3 regions of the Halomonas sp. NYA30 genome follow, and region 2 is predicted to be linked to each of the others. Evidence: predicted binding sites of a transcription regulator. Region 2 holds the regulator's gene; each other region holds the start of a gene.
What was found. The regulator sigma-54, encoded in region 2, starts transcription at its own class of promoters, with help from an activator protein. The targets are predictions, from matches to a motif close to TGGCACNNNNNTTGCTNT.
Positions count from the first base shown of each region.

Region 1: ACWI0H_RS19465 (benzaldehyde dehydrogenase) is a predicted target of sigma-54. The motif match lies at 1,840-1,857, and genes of this name have one in related genera.
Region 3: ACWI0H_RS19990 (urease accessory protein UreD) is a predicted target of sigma-54. The motif match lies at 1,299-1,316, and genes of this name have one in related genera.

Region 1 covers NZ_OZ334477.1:4,202,636-4,205,871, reverse strand. The annotation lists gene ACWI0H_RS19470 (NAD(P)-dependent alcohol dehydrogenase) at 1-246, opposite strand, end outside; gene ACWI0H_RS19465 (benzaldehyde dehydrogenase) at 299-1,765, opposite strand; gene ACWI0H_RS19460 (transporter) at 1,906-2,838, opposite strand; gene ACWI0H_RS19455 (sigma-54-dependent Fis family transcriptional regulator) at 3,103-3,236, opposite strand, start outside.
Region 2 covers NZ_OZ334477.1:1,791,789-1,795,024, forward strand. The annotation lists gene ACWI0H_RS08125 (PTS sugar transporter subunit IIA) at 1-363, opposite strand, end outside; gene hpf (ribosome hibernation-promoting factor, HPF/YfiA family) at 368-676, opposite strand; gene ACWI0H_RS08135 (RNA polymerase factor sigma-54) at 775-2,190, opposite strand; gene lptB (LPS export ABC transporter ATP-binding protein) at 2,314-3,063, opposite strand; gene lptA (lipopolysaccharide transport periplasmic protein LptA) at 3,075-3,236, opposite strand, start outside.
Region 3 covers NZ_OZ334477.1:4,319,017-4,322,252, reverse strand. The annotation lists gene ACWI0H_RS19995 (diguanylate cyclase) at 1-1,130, shown strand, start outside; gene ACWI0H_RS19990 (urease accessory protein UreD) at 1,359-2,243, shown strand; gene ureA (urease subunit gamma) at 2,271-2,573, shown strand; gene ACWI0H_RS19980 (urease subunit beta) at 2,612-2,932, shown strand; gene ureC (urease subunit alpha) at 2,929-3,236, shown strand, end outside.

The DNA.
Region 1 (3,236 bases), 2.2 Mb from region 2:
TGAGGTAACTCCAGGGCCTACGGCTTCCACAACACCTGCGCCCTCATGCCCCAATACGGCAGGTAATGGCACCGGATAATACTGATCACGTACGATCAGGTCTGTATGGCACATACCGGTCGCCACCACCCTGACCAGCACTTCGTCTCCCTGGGGTGGGCGAATGCTTGCTTTTTCTATTGTAAAGTCAGCTCCTTTCTCTCGGGTGACTGCAACTGTGATGTCTGTGTGTGTATTGTTTGTCATGGTTCACCTCGGTATTGCGTTGTAATAAGAAATTTCTGGCTAAAGGCAGCATTTAAAGAGGGTAGGCGGGCGCCTCCCCCTTGAGCGTTAGCCACTGCCACTGCGTGAATTCATCTATATTGCTGCTCCCCCCCACGCTGGTTCCATTGCCTGAGGCGCCAACCCCGCCGAAGGGGTTGATGACTTCGTCATTCACTGTTTGATCATTAATGTGCAACAACCCTGTTCTTAGCTGCTCGCCTAAGCGTAAAGCACGGCCCACATCGCGCGAAATCACCCCGGCCGATAGCCCATACTCTGTATTATTGGCAAGTGCTACTGCCTCTGCGTCTGTGTCGAAAGGGATAACCACGGCAATAGGGGCAAACGCCTCCTCGTGAAAAATAGGGTTATCGGTGGTGACATCGCTGACGACCGCCGGCTTAAAGAAAAGCCCGTCGGTTTCACCACCCACGAGTACGTTGCCCCCGGACGCTTTTGCGCGAGACAGCAGGTCACATGCGTGATCCAGTTGGCCCTTGTCAATCAATGGGCCGAGAGCGAATTCTCCACTTCGCGGGTCACCAACGCTTAAGCTGCGTGCTTTCTCTGTCAGGCGTTCGAGGAAACGATCATAGATGTCCCGCTGAACCAGAATGCGGCCGCTCGACATGCAGATTTGACCCTGATGCAGATAGGCCCCCCAAGTGGCATTACTAATGGCCAAATCTAGGTCGGCATCATCAAGTATGATCAGCGAGTTTTTGCCGCCTAGCTCCAGCGATACTTTCTTAAGCAAACGGCCCGCGGTTTCGCCAATTTTTCGCCCTGCGGCTGTTGAGCCCGTAAACTGAATCATGGCAACGTTACTGTTCTCGACAAGCGCCGCACCTGTTGCCCCGCCACCTGGAAGCATCGCAAGCACACCTTCAGGTAAGCCTGCCAGTTCAAATAGGCGCGCCATACTGACACCGCCACATACACTGGTGCGTGGGTCGGGTTTGAGTATGACGGCATTACCCAATGCCAGCGCAGGGGCGACCGCGCGTATAGCTAGGTACAGGGGAAAGTTGAAAGGTGATATGACGCCGACAACACCCAAAGGACGACGGCGTGCGATATTGAGACGGCCAGGCGTTGAGGGCATCAGCTCTCCCGCCGCACGTGAAGGTAACGAGGCGGCTTCGTGTAGTACTTTTATTGATATCGCCACTTCAAACGCGGCCTTGGCAGGCGTTGAACCGCTCTCGTCTACAAGCCAATGGATCAATTCATCTTGGTGCTCCTCGGCGGTACGGGCGGCTTGGCGCATGATTGCCGCACGCTCATCGTACGGGGTGTTGCCCCAAGCTATGGCGGCTTCGTAGCTTTTTTCGGCGACGGCATCTACCTGCTCGCTAGCAGCGCTGCCGATATGGCCAAGTGTTGCGTCACTGGCAGGTGCTTTGACCTTCAATATGTCGCCGGAACCTGCTACCCACTGGCCTGTAAATACTTGCTTGTGCCATATGGAAGGTGTCAGTAATCGTGCATCGGACATGATGTTTCTCCTTTTCAATTGACTCACGCGTGCTTCAATATCGGTACTACGCCATTCCCTTAATTTCCCGGTGTTTAGAAAAGCTTGTGGCAACAAGGCCCAGGGCATATGCCATTGTATTGGCGTTGCTAGAAATTAATTCAGAATACTTTGGCTGCTCGAAGGTTAATGCGGTGCTCTTCCTTGAAGCCATTTTCAACATCAATGTCCTGGCCGTACTGCATCTGGAGTTGAAGAGTGGGTTGAACAAAGGTCGCGAACGTTGCCTGCCAACGACTGTTATCAAGTGCGTCGTCTTGCCGAACACCACCAACGGTCGTTTCGCCGCCGAAGGAGTGATAGTAGGAGAGGGCAAGGTGGCTTTGAGGGCTGAGTAAGTACTTGAAATGTGTCTGTAGGCTTTGGCTATCATTTTGCTCACGACGCGTACCTATAAAGTCATCGTTATCGCCGTAAGTCGCGTATTCGGCGATGATATCCAGCATAAAATCGTCACCAAGACCGGTGACGTAACCTGCTTGGAAAATGCCTTTCCAGCGATTTTCACCGACATTAATGGGGCCATTAGAGGCGTCGTACTTTCCCGCAGGCATTGAGGCAAAGGCGGAGAGACCAAACCACTTTTGTTGATCCGGGTTGTTCACTAACCACGTAGTGGCGCCGATCATGGGATCGCCCATGCCACTAGAGGAGGTCGGCTCCAGAGGGCCGAAAGGTGCTTTCAATTCAACCCTACCGAAAGGCAGTATTATCTGGGGATTGACGGTATACCCACCGATATTCAGATAGTGAATAAATCGGGCTAAACCGATACGGGTATCGAGCCCCGTATCATCGCGAAGCAAATCACCGTTCGCGTAAACTGAATCCCGGCTAGCATGCTGTAAATAAAGCAGCCCTAGCGTACTGCCTTCTGGTAGTGGTACGTAGTCACCCGGGTCTGTGGCAATTTCGGCGGCATTGGCGGTTAAAGTGGCGGTGGTGCTAAGCGTTAATGCTCCAGCCATCGCGAGAACATGTCGAATCTTTTTGCTCAGTGGGCTGCAGTGCATGGGCAGGCTATACGTCCGCATGTTATGTATCTCCATCATGCTTATTGATCTTGTAAGGTGCCTGCAATCTGTAGCGAGAAGCATGCCAACTGAGACGGTCGTGAATATTTATTTTAAGTTGTTGATTTTTATGATCCCCAAGCGTTCCTTCAGGGCCTTGATATAGTGCGTAGGCGTCTCAAAGTGAGAGCAATGTCTTAACATTCTCATTTTGATACAGCTTTAGCTTAGGGTGTATGCGTCGCTCTTCTGTTGCTCTTATGCCATGAGGCCCAGCTTGGACGGCTATTTTATGCTCTGGATTTCCTTGATTTTGCGATAAAGCGTGGCGCGGCCTATCCCTAGATGTTTGGCAGCTTTGCTGACATTGCCATCGGTCTTTTCTAACGCTGCCTCAATCATATGTTGCTCTTGGGCCT
Region 2 (3,236 bases):
CGCTACCTGGCCGAGCAGAGAGAGATGTGTGTCATCAGCCTCTTCTGGCACTAGCAATACAAACACCAGATCCACCGGGTCGCCGTCGATAGCATCAAAATCAATCGCTTCTGCGAGTTTTAAAAAACCAGCAATTGGGGCCGAGCAGTGAGGACTACGCGCATGGGGAATAGCCACGCCGTTACCAATCCCGGTACTGCCTAAGCGCTCACGGCCAATTAAACGGCTAAACACTTCTTGGCTGTCCAGACTGGGGATATTTTGGGCAATAAAGGTGCTGAAAAATTCCAGCACCCTTTTTTTGCTGCCCCCGGGTACGTCAAAGAGAACACGTTCCGGGGGGAGTATGGTTTCCAACGTCATTGAATTAACGCACGCCTGCGCCTTGGGCGCGAGCTTGTGCTTTTTCCTTATGTTTAACGAGTTGCCGATCAATTTTGTCCGCTAATGCGTCAATAGCGGCGTACATATCACTGTCTAGGGCTTCCGCATGTAAATCAGCACCTGCTGCGTGCAGTGTACAGGCGGCCTGCTGGCGCTCTTTCTCCACAGATAAGGTGACTTGCACCGTGGTTATGTTGTCGTAATGGCGCTCTACACGTTCAAGCTTTTCGTTGACATAGTCACGCAAGGCGTCAGTCAGTTCTACGTGATGACCAGTGATATTAACTTGCATTGACGTACTCCTTATCCATCGGACTGTACTTCGATTGTAACCCTTTTTGCCGCGTTGCAAAGCCCTTGTCGAGAGTTTCCCTAAAACGTTGATTTGTGCTAGCGCAAACGACGTCGCTCGCTAGAGGAGGGAATGCCCATGGCTTCACGGTATTTAGCCACCGTTCGACGCGCTACTTGAATTCCCCCCTCCCCTAATAGCGTGACTAAGCGGCTATCAGAAAGCGGCTTGCCTGGCGGCTCCTCTTGAACCAATTTCTTCAGCCGAGCGCGGATAGCGGTGCTTGAATGGCTGTCACCATCCTGGCCGCTGACTTGGCTTGAGAAAAAGTATTTGAGTTCAAATACGCCGCGAGGCGTATGAATAAATTTCTGAGTGGTTACCCGGGAAATAGTCGATTCGTGCATTTCCACGGCCTCGGCGATATCGGCCAATATGAGCGGCTTCATGGCTTCTTCGCCGTGTTCTAAAAAGCCAATTTGCCGGGTGATAATCTCGCGGCCAACGCGCAGTAGCGTATCGTTGCGGCTAGAGAGGCTCTTGATCAGCCAGCGTGCTTCCTGCAGGTGTTCTTTTAAAAACTGATTGTCCTGACTTTTATCCGCACGCTTTATTAAGCTTGCGTAGTCGGGCTGAATGCGAAGCCTTGGCAATGCCTCAGGATTGAGCTCTAAGTGCCAGCCTTCGTGGTCATGGCGTACGACCAGGTCGGGCGTTACATAACTATCATCGGTATCGCCATAGGCGCTGCCCGGGCGTGGATCAAGGCTACGAATGAGGAGAATGACATCAGCCAGCTGGTCATCATCGAGTCCCAGGCGGCGTTTTAGTAAGCGCATGTCATCTTTGCCGAGCGCTTCCAGAAACTGCCGTACTAAGCGGCGGGCAGGAACCAGCAACGGCGTATCATCGGGAAGAGTGGCCAGCTGCAGCATCAGGCACTCCCGCAGGTCGCGGGCGAATATTCCTGTTGGCTCAAATTGCTGAAGCTTAAGCAGAATGGTTTCTACTTCGCGCTGGCTAAGCCCATCGACACCTTGGGCGCGAAGCCCTTCACGTATGTCGTTGAGCGGCTGAGTTAAGTAGCCATTAGCATCTAACGCGTCGATAAGACTTTCTGCGACAAGTTGCTCTCGCGCGCCAAAATCAGTCATGGCTAGCTGCCACAGCAAGTGCCCATGAAGACTCTGGCCAGCAGCCTGGCGCTCAAAATCAGGTCCTTCGCTGCTGGAGCCACCGTGACTGCCCATATCTTGGTAGGTGTCAGACCAATCACTATCTACCGAGAGCTCGGTGGGAATGCTCTCTGACCACTCTTCCTCTTTGGGCTCGCTGGCAGCCTGTTCGCCAAATTCATCCTCTTGTTCCAGCATGGGGTTGGCATCTAGGGCCTGCTGAATTTCTTGACGTAAGTCCAGCGTTGATAGCTGTAACAGAGCAATGGCCTGCTGCAGCTGAGGTGTCATGGTCAGCTGTGTGCCCATGCGCAGTTGAAGAGAAGCTTTCATGACCATCTGAGAACCACTCGTTAATCAGAATGCTCCACCCTAGTGTGAGTAGGTCTCCGGTGCAAGTGCAATAAGCATGCCATTGGTAGTAAAGTTGTTGTAGAGCGCTAATTAGAAGTGAAAAATAGGCTAGAGGCGGAAATCAGCGCCTAGATAAACCTCCCTCACTTTCTGGTTAGTGAGTATCGAGGCTGGAGAGCCGCTGGCGATGATTTGACCATCGCCCACGATGTAGGCGATATCACAAATATCCAGGGTTTCGCGAACGTTGTGGTCGGTAATCAGTACGCCGATGTGGCGCTGCTTTAATGCCCGAATAATGGTTTTGATCTCGCCCACCGAAATGGGGTCTACGCCAGCAAAGGGCTCGTCCAGCAGAATGAATGCGGGTTCTGTCGCCAGTGAGCGAGCAATCTCCACACGCCTGCGTTCACCGCCTGAAAGGCTCATGCCCAGGTTGTCGCGAATATGGGTAATGTGAAAATCTTCAAGTAGCGCTTCCAGGCGCTGCTCGCGGTCGCTACGGCTGAGCTCTTTGCGCGTTTCGAGTATCGCCATAATATTATCGGCAACCGATAATTTACGAAAAATAGACGCTTCTTGCGGTAGGTAGCCGATACCCGCCGCAGCGCGTTCATGCATTGGGGCGCGGGTTAGATCTACATCGTCGATACCCACTTTGCCAGCATCGGATTTCACCAGCCCCACAATCATATAAAAAGAGGTGGTTTTGCCTGCACCGTTGGGGCCGAGCAAGCCCACAACGCTGCCTTGGGAGATCTCTAAATTGATGTCTTTAACAACTCGGCGTCGCTTATAGCTTTTGGCCAAGTGATGGGCATATAGGGTTTTGATTGGCGCAGTTTCTGTAGTTGCCAAGGCTTGGCTCCCTATTGTTCGGGCTGAAGCGTCATGCGTATGCGCTGGGTTTCGCTGCCGTCAACGTCAGAGCGCGCCTGAATCACTTCACGGTCAATAAAATACTCAAGGCGACCGCCGGTGAAGGTGTCTTCTTGTTGCGTTAATTCGGCTTGGTCGATTAGCTCAACGCG
Region 3 (3,236 bases), 2.1 Mb from region 2:
TTGCCGTTGAGCACGCCGATTTTGAATCCCTGGTTGAGCAGCAGGAAAAAGTGGGGCAGGTGCATGCTCGCATCGATATTCCGGTCAACCTGGTGCTAAACGGGGCACGGCAGCTGAAGCAGGCGTTTTATCAGCAGCTCAACGCCACGTTCAAAAGTCCGCTATCGCCGGGGGATGCCGCGGTGTATGTCTCTGATCATATCGATATGGCCATGGAAATCATGAGCCACGCCTACTCGGTGGCCAGTGACCGTAATGCGCGCACCGAAGAGTCGTACAAACTATTTTCCCTTACGCAAAGCATCGGCGACGAGCGTGAACGCCAGCGTTCGGCGCTGTTGAATTGGGAGAATGCGCTGATGTTTGCCATAGCCGCCCAGCAGAATATCGCCACGCTGCCGCGGTTGTCGAATTCCGATTTTGGTCTGTGGTACTTCCATAAAGCGTGCCATGCGTTCGAGGGCGTGCCAGAGATTGCCACTATTTCACGCCATATTCAGCAAGTGGATAGTGAGTGGCTGGCAGTGCTGCATCATGAAGATGCTAGCCAGCGACTTAAGGCGCTGAGCGAGATTCGTGATGCCGCCCGCACGGTGTTGATGCTGCTCGACAATGTGATAGAGCGTGCCTCCGGTTTGGACGCAGGGCGCGACAGCTTAACCCGGTTGCTCAACCGCAAGTTTTTGTCAGTGGTGCTTAACCGCGAAATAGACATTGCTCGCCATTCGGAGCACTGCTTTGCGCTGTTAATGGTAGATATCGATCACTTCAAATCGATCAACGATACTCATGGGCACGACGCTGGCGACAACGTGCTGCAGCAGGTGGCGAGCATCCTTGATCGCTCCACCCGTGGGGGTGATTACGTGTTTCGCATGGGCGGCGAGGAGTTTTTGATTGTGCTGGTCAATACTGACCATGACGGCAGCCGGTTATTTGCTGAGCGTTTACGCCAATCGGTGGCTAAAGAGCCGATGCTCGCTGGCGCCGATACGCTGCTTAACGTGACGATTAGCGTGGGTGTAACGCTTCACGATGGCCACCCGGACTATCACCACTCCTTGCAGCGGGCTGATCAAGCTCTTTATGAAGCGAAGCGCGGCGGGCGTAACCGGGTCTTTATGCAGTAATGGTGTGAAAAGTGAGTGCAAGCTGAGCGCTAAATAAGTAGTGAGTGCATTTATTTGGTGCATATGAGGCCTAGTGTCGTGCTTTATTGGTGCGTCTAGATGCGTAGCACTGCAAGTCACCGCCGTTCATCCCTGCCATTGACCGCACAACAAGGCTTTTCACCATTTTGGCGCATTAATTGCTTACCTATGTCAAAGGCTTAGTGAAAAAGGAAGCGATAGCAACCCATGATCCTGTGCGAACTTGCCAAACCACACATTGCCTCTGGCCACCGCTTCGATCAAGGCCGCCACTGGGCGGCCTCGTTGGCCTTGACGTTTGCCCAACGTGACGGCGTTACTCGCATGGTACAGGCTCGCCACCAGGGGCCGCTGCGGGTGCAGCGGCCATTCTACCCAGAGGGCCGCGATGAGGCGTGCCATGTGTACGTGCTGCACCCGCCGGGCGGACTGGTGAGCGGCGATGCGCTCACCATTAGCGCTCATGTCGCGGGCGGTGCCCATGCGCTAATCACAACGCCTGCTGCCAATAAACTCTACAAAGCTGATAGCCAGGGCGTGGCTTGGACTCAGCACACCCGGCTAAGCGTTGAAGATGGCGCCACTCTGGAGTGGCTGCCCCAGGAGACCATCGCCTTCGATGGCTCGAAAGGCGAGCAGCGCACCCATATCGAGCTGCATGGCAGCGCCCGCTGCCTGGGCTGGGAAGTGATGGCGCTAGGCCGCCCCGCCAGCGACTTACCCTATGTTTCCGGGCGTATTGAGCAGCACTTCCGCTTAACCCTGGACGGCAAACCGCTGTGGCTAGAACGCCAGCCCCTCGATCCTTTGCACCCCCGCTTTAAGGGGCGTTGGGGCCAGGGTGGCGCCACCGTACAAGCCACGCTTTGGGCGGTGGGGATTACCGACGCCCCTGTAGCCATTGAAGCCTTACGTGAAGCGCTGCCGGATAACCCGCGCTGGGCGGTTACCGTCCGCCATGGCGTGCTGCTATTACGCTACTTGGGTAACGCGCGTAATGAAGCCTGGGCATTATGCGAACAGGCTTGGCAACTTTTGCGCCCCCTATGGATCGAGCGAGACGCCCACACACCGCGTATTTGGTTAACCTAATCGAATAGATTGCTGGAGAAACGCCCCATGGAATTAACCCCAAGAGACAAAGACAAGCTGCTTCTTTTTTCCGCTGCTCAACTGGCCGAGCGACGTAAGGCACGCGGGTTGAAGCTGAATTACCCCGAAGCGGTGGCGCTGATTAGCTTCGAGATTATGGAAGGCGCCCGGGATGGCCGCAGTGTGGCTGATTTGATGAGCTACGGCCGCGAGATTCTTAGCCGTGACGATGTGATGGAGGGCGTGGCTGACATGGTTGACGAAGTGCAGGTCGAAGCCACTTTCCCCGACGGCACCAAGCTGGTCACTGTCCACACACCTATCAACTAGTTGTCAGCAACCAGGAGAGCATCATGATTCCCGGCCCAATGGTTCCAGGACAGTACCAATTAAAAGAGGGTGATATCGAGCTGTGTGTGGGGCGTGAGCGAATTAGTGTCGAAGTGGCCAATACCGGCGACCGCCCGATTCAGATCGGCTCCCACTACCACTTCGCCGAAGCCAACCCAGCGCTGGTTTTCGATCGCGACAAATCCCGAGGCTTTCGCCTGGATGTGGCCGCCGGCACAGCGATTCGCTTTGAGCCCGGCCAAACCCGGGAAGTCACGCTGATTCCCTTTGTGGGTAAGCGCGAAATTTACGGCTTCCGGGGTGATGTGATGGGCGCGCTAGAGGGGGATAAACAATGAAGCCGACCAACAAGATCAGCCGACAAGCCTACGCCGATATGTATGGCCCCACGGTGGGCGATCGCGTTCGCCTGGGCGATACCGAGCTGTGGATCGAAGTCGAGAAAGACGCCACCCACTACGGTGATGAGGTGAAGTTCGGCGGCGGCAAAGTCATCCGCGACGGCATGGGCCAAAGCCAGCGTGCCGACGACACGGTCATGGATACCGTCATCACCAACGCGCTGATTCTGGATTGGTGGGGCATCGTCAAAGCCGACGTGGGTATTCAGAAAGGTCGCATCGCCGCGATTGGCAAGGCGGG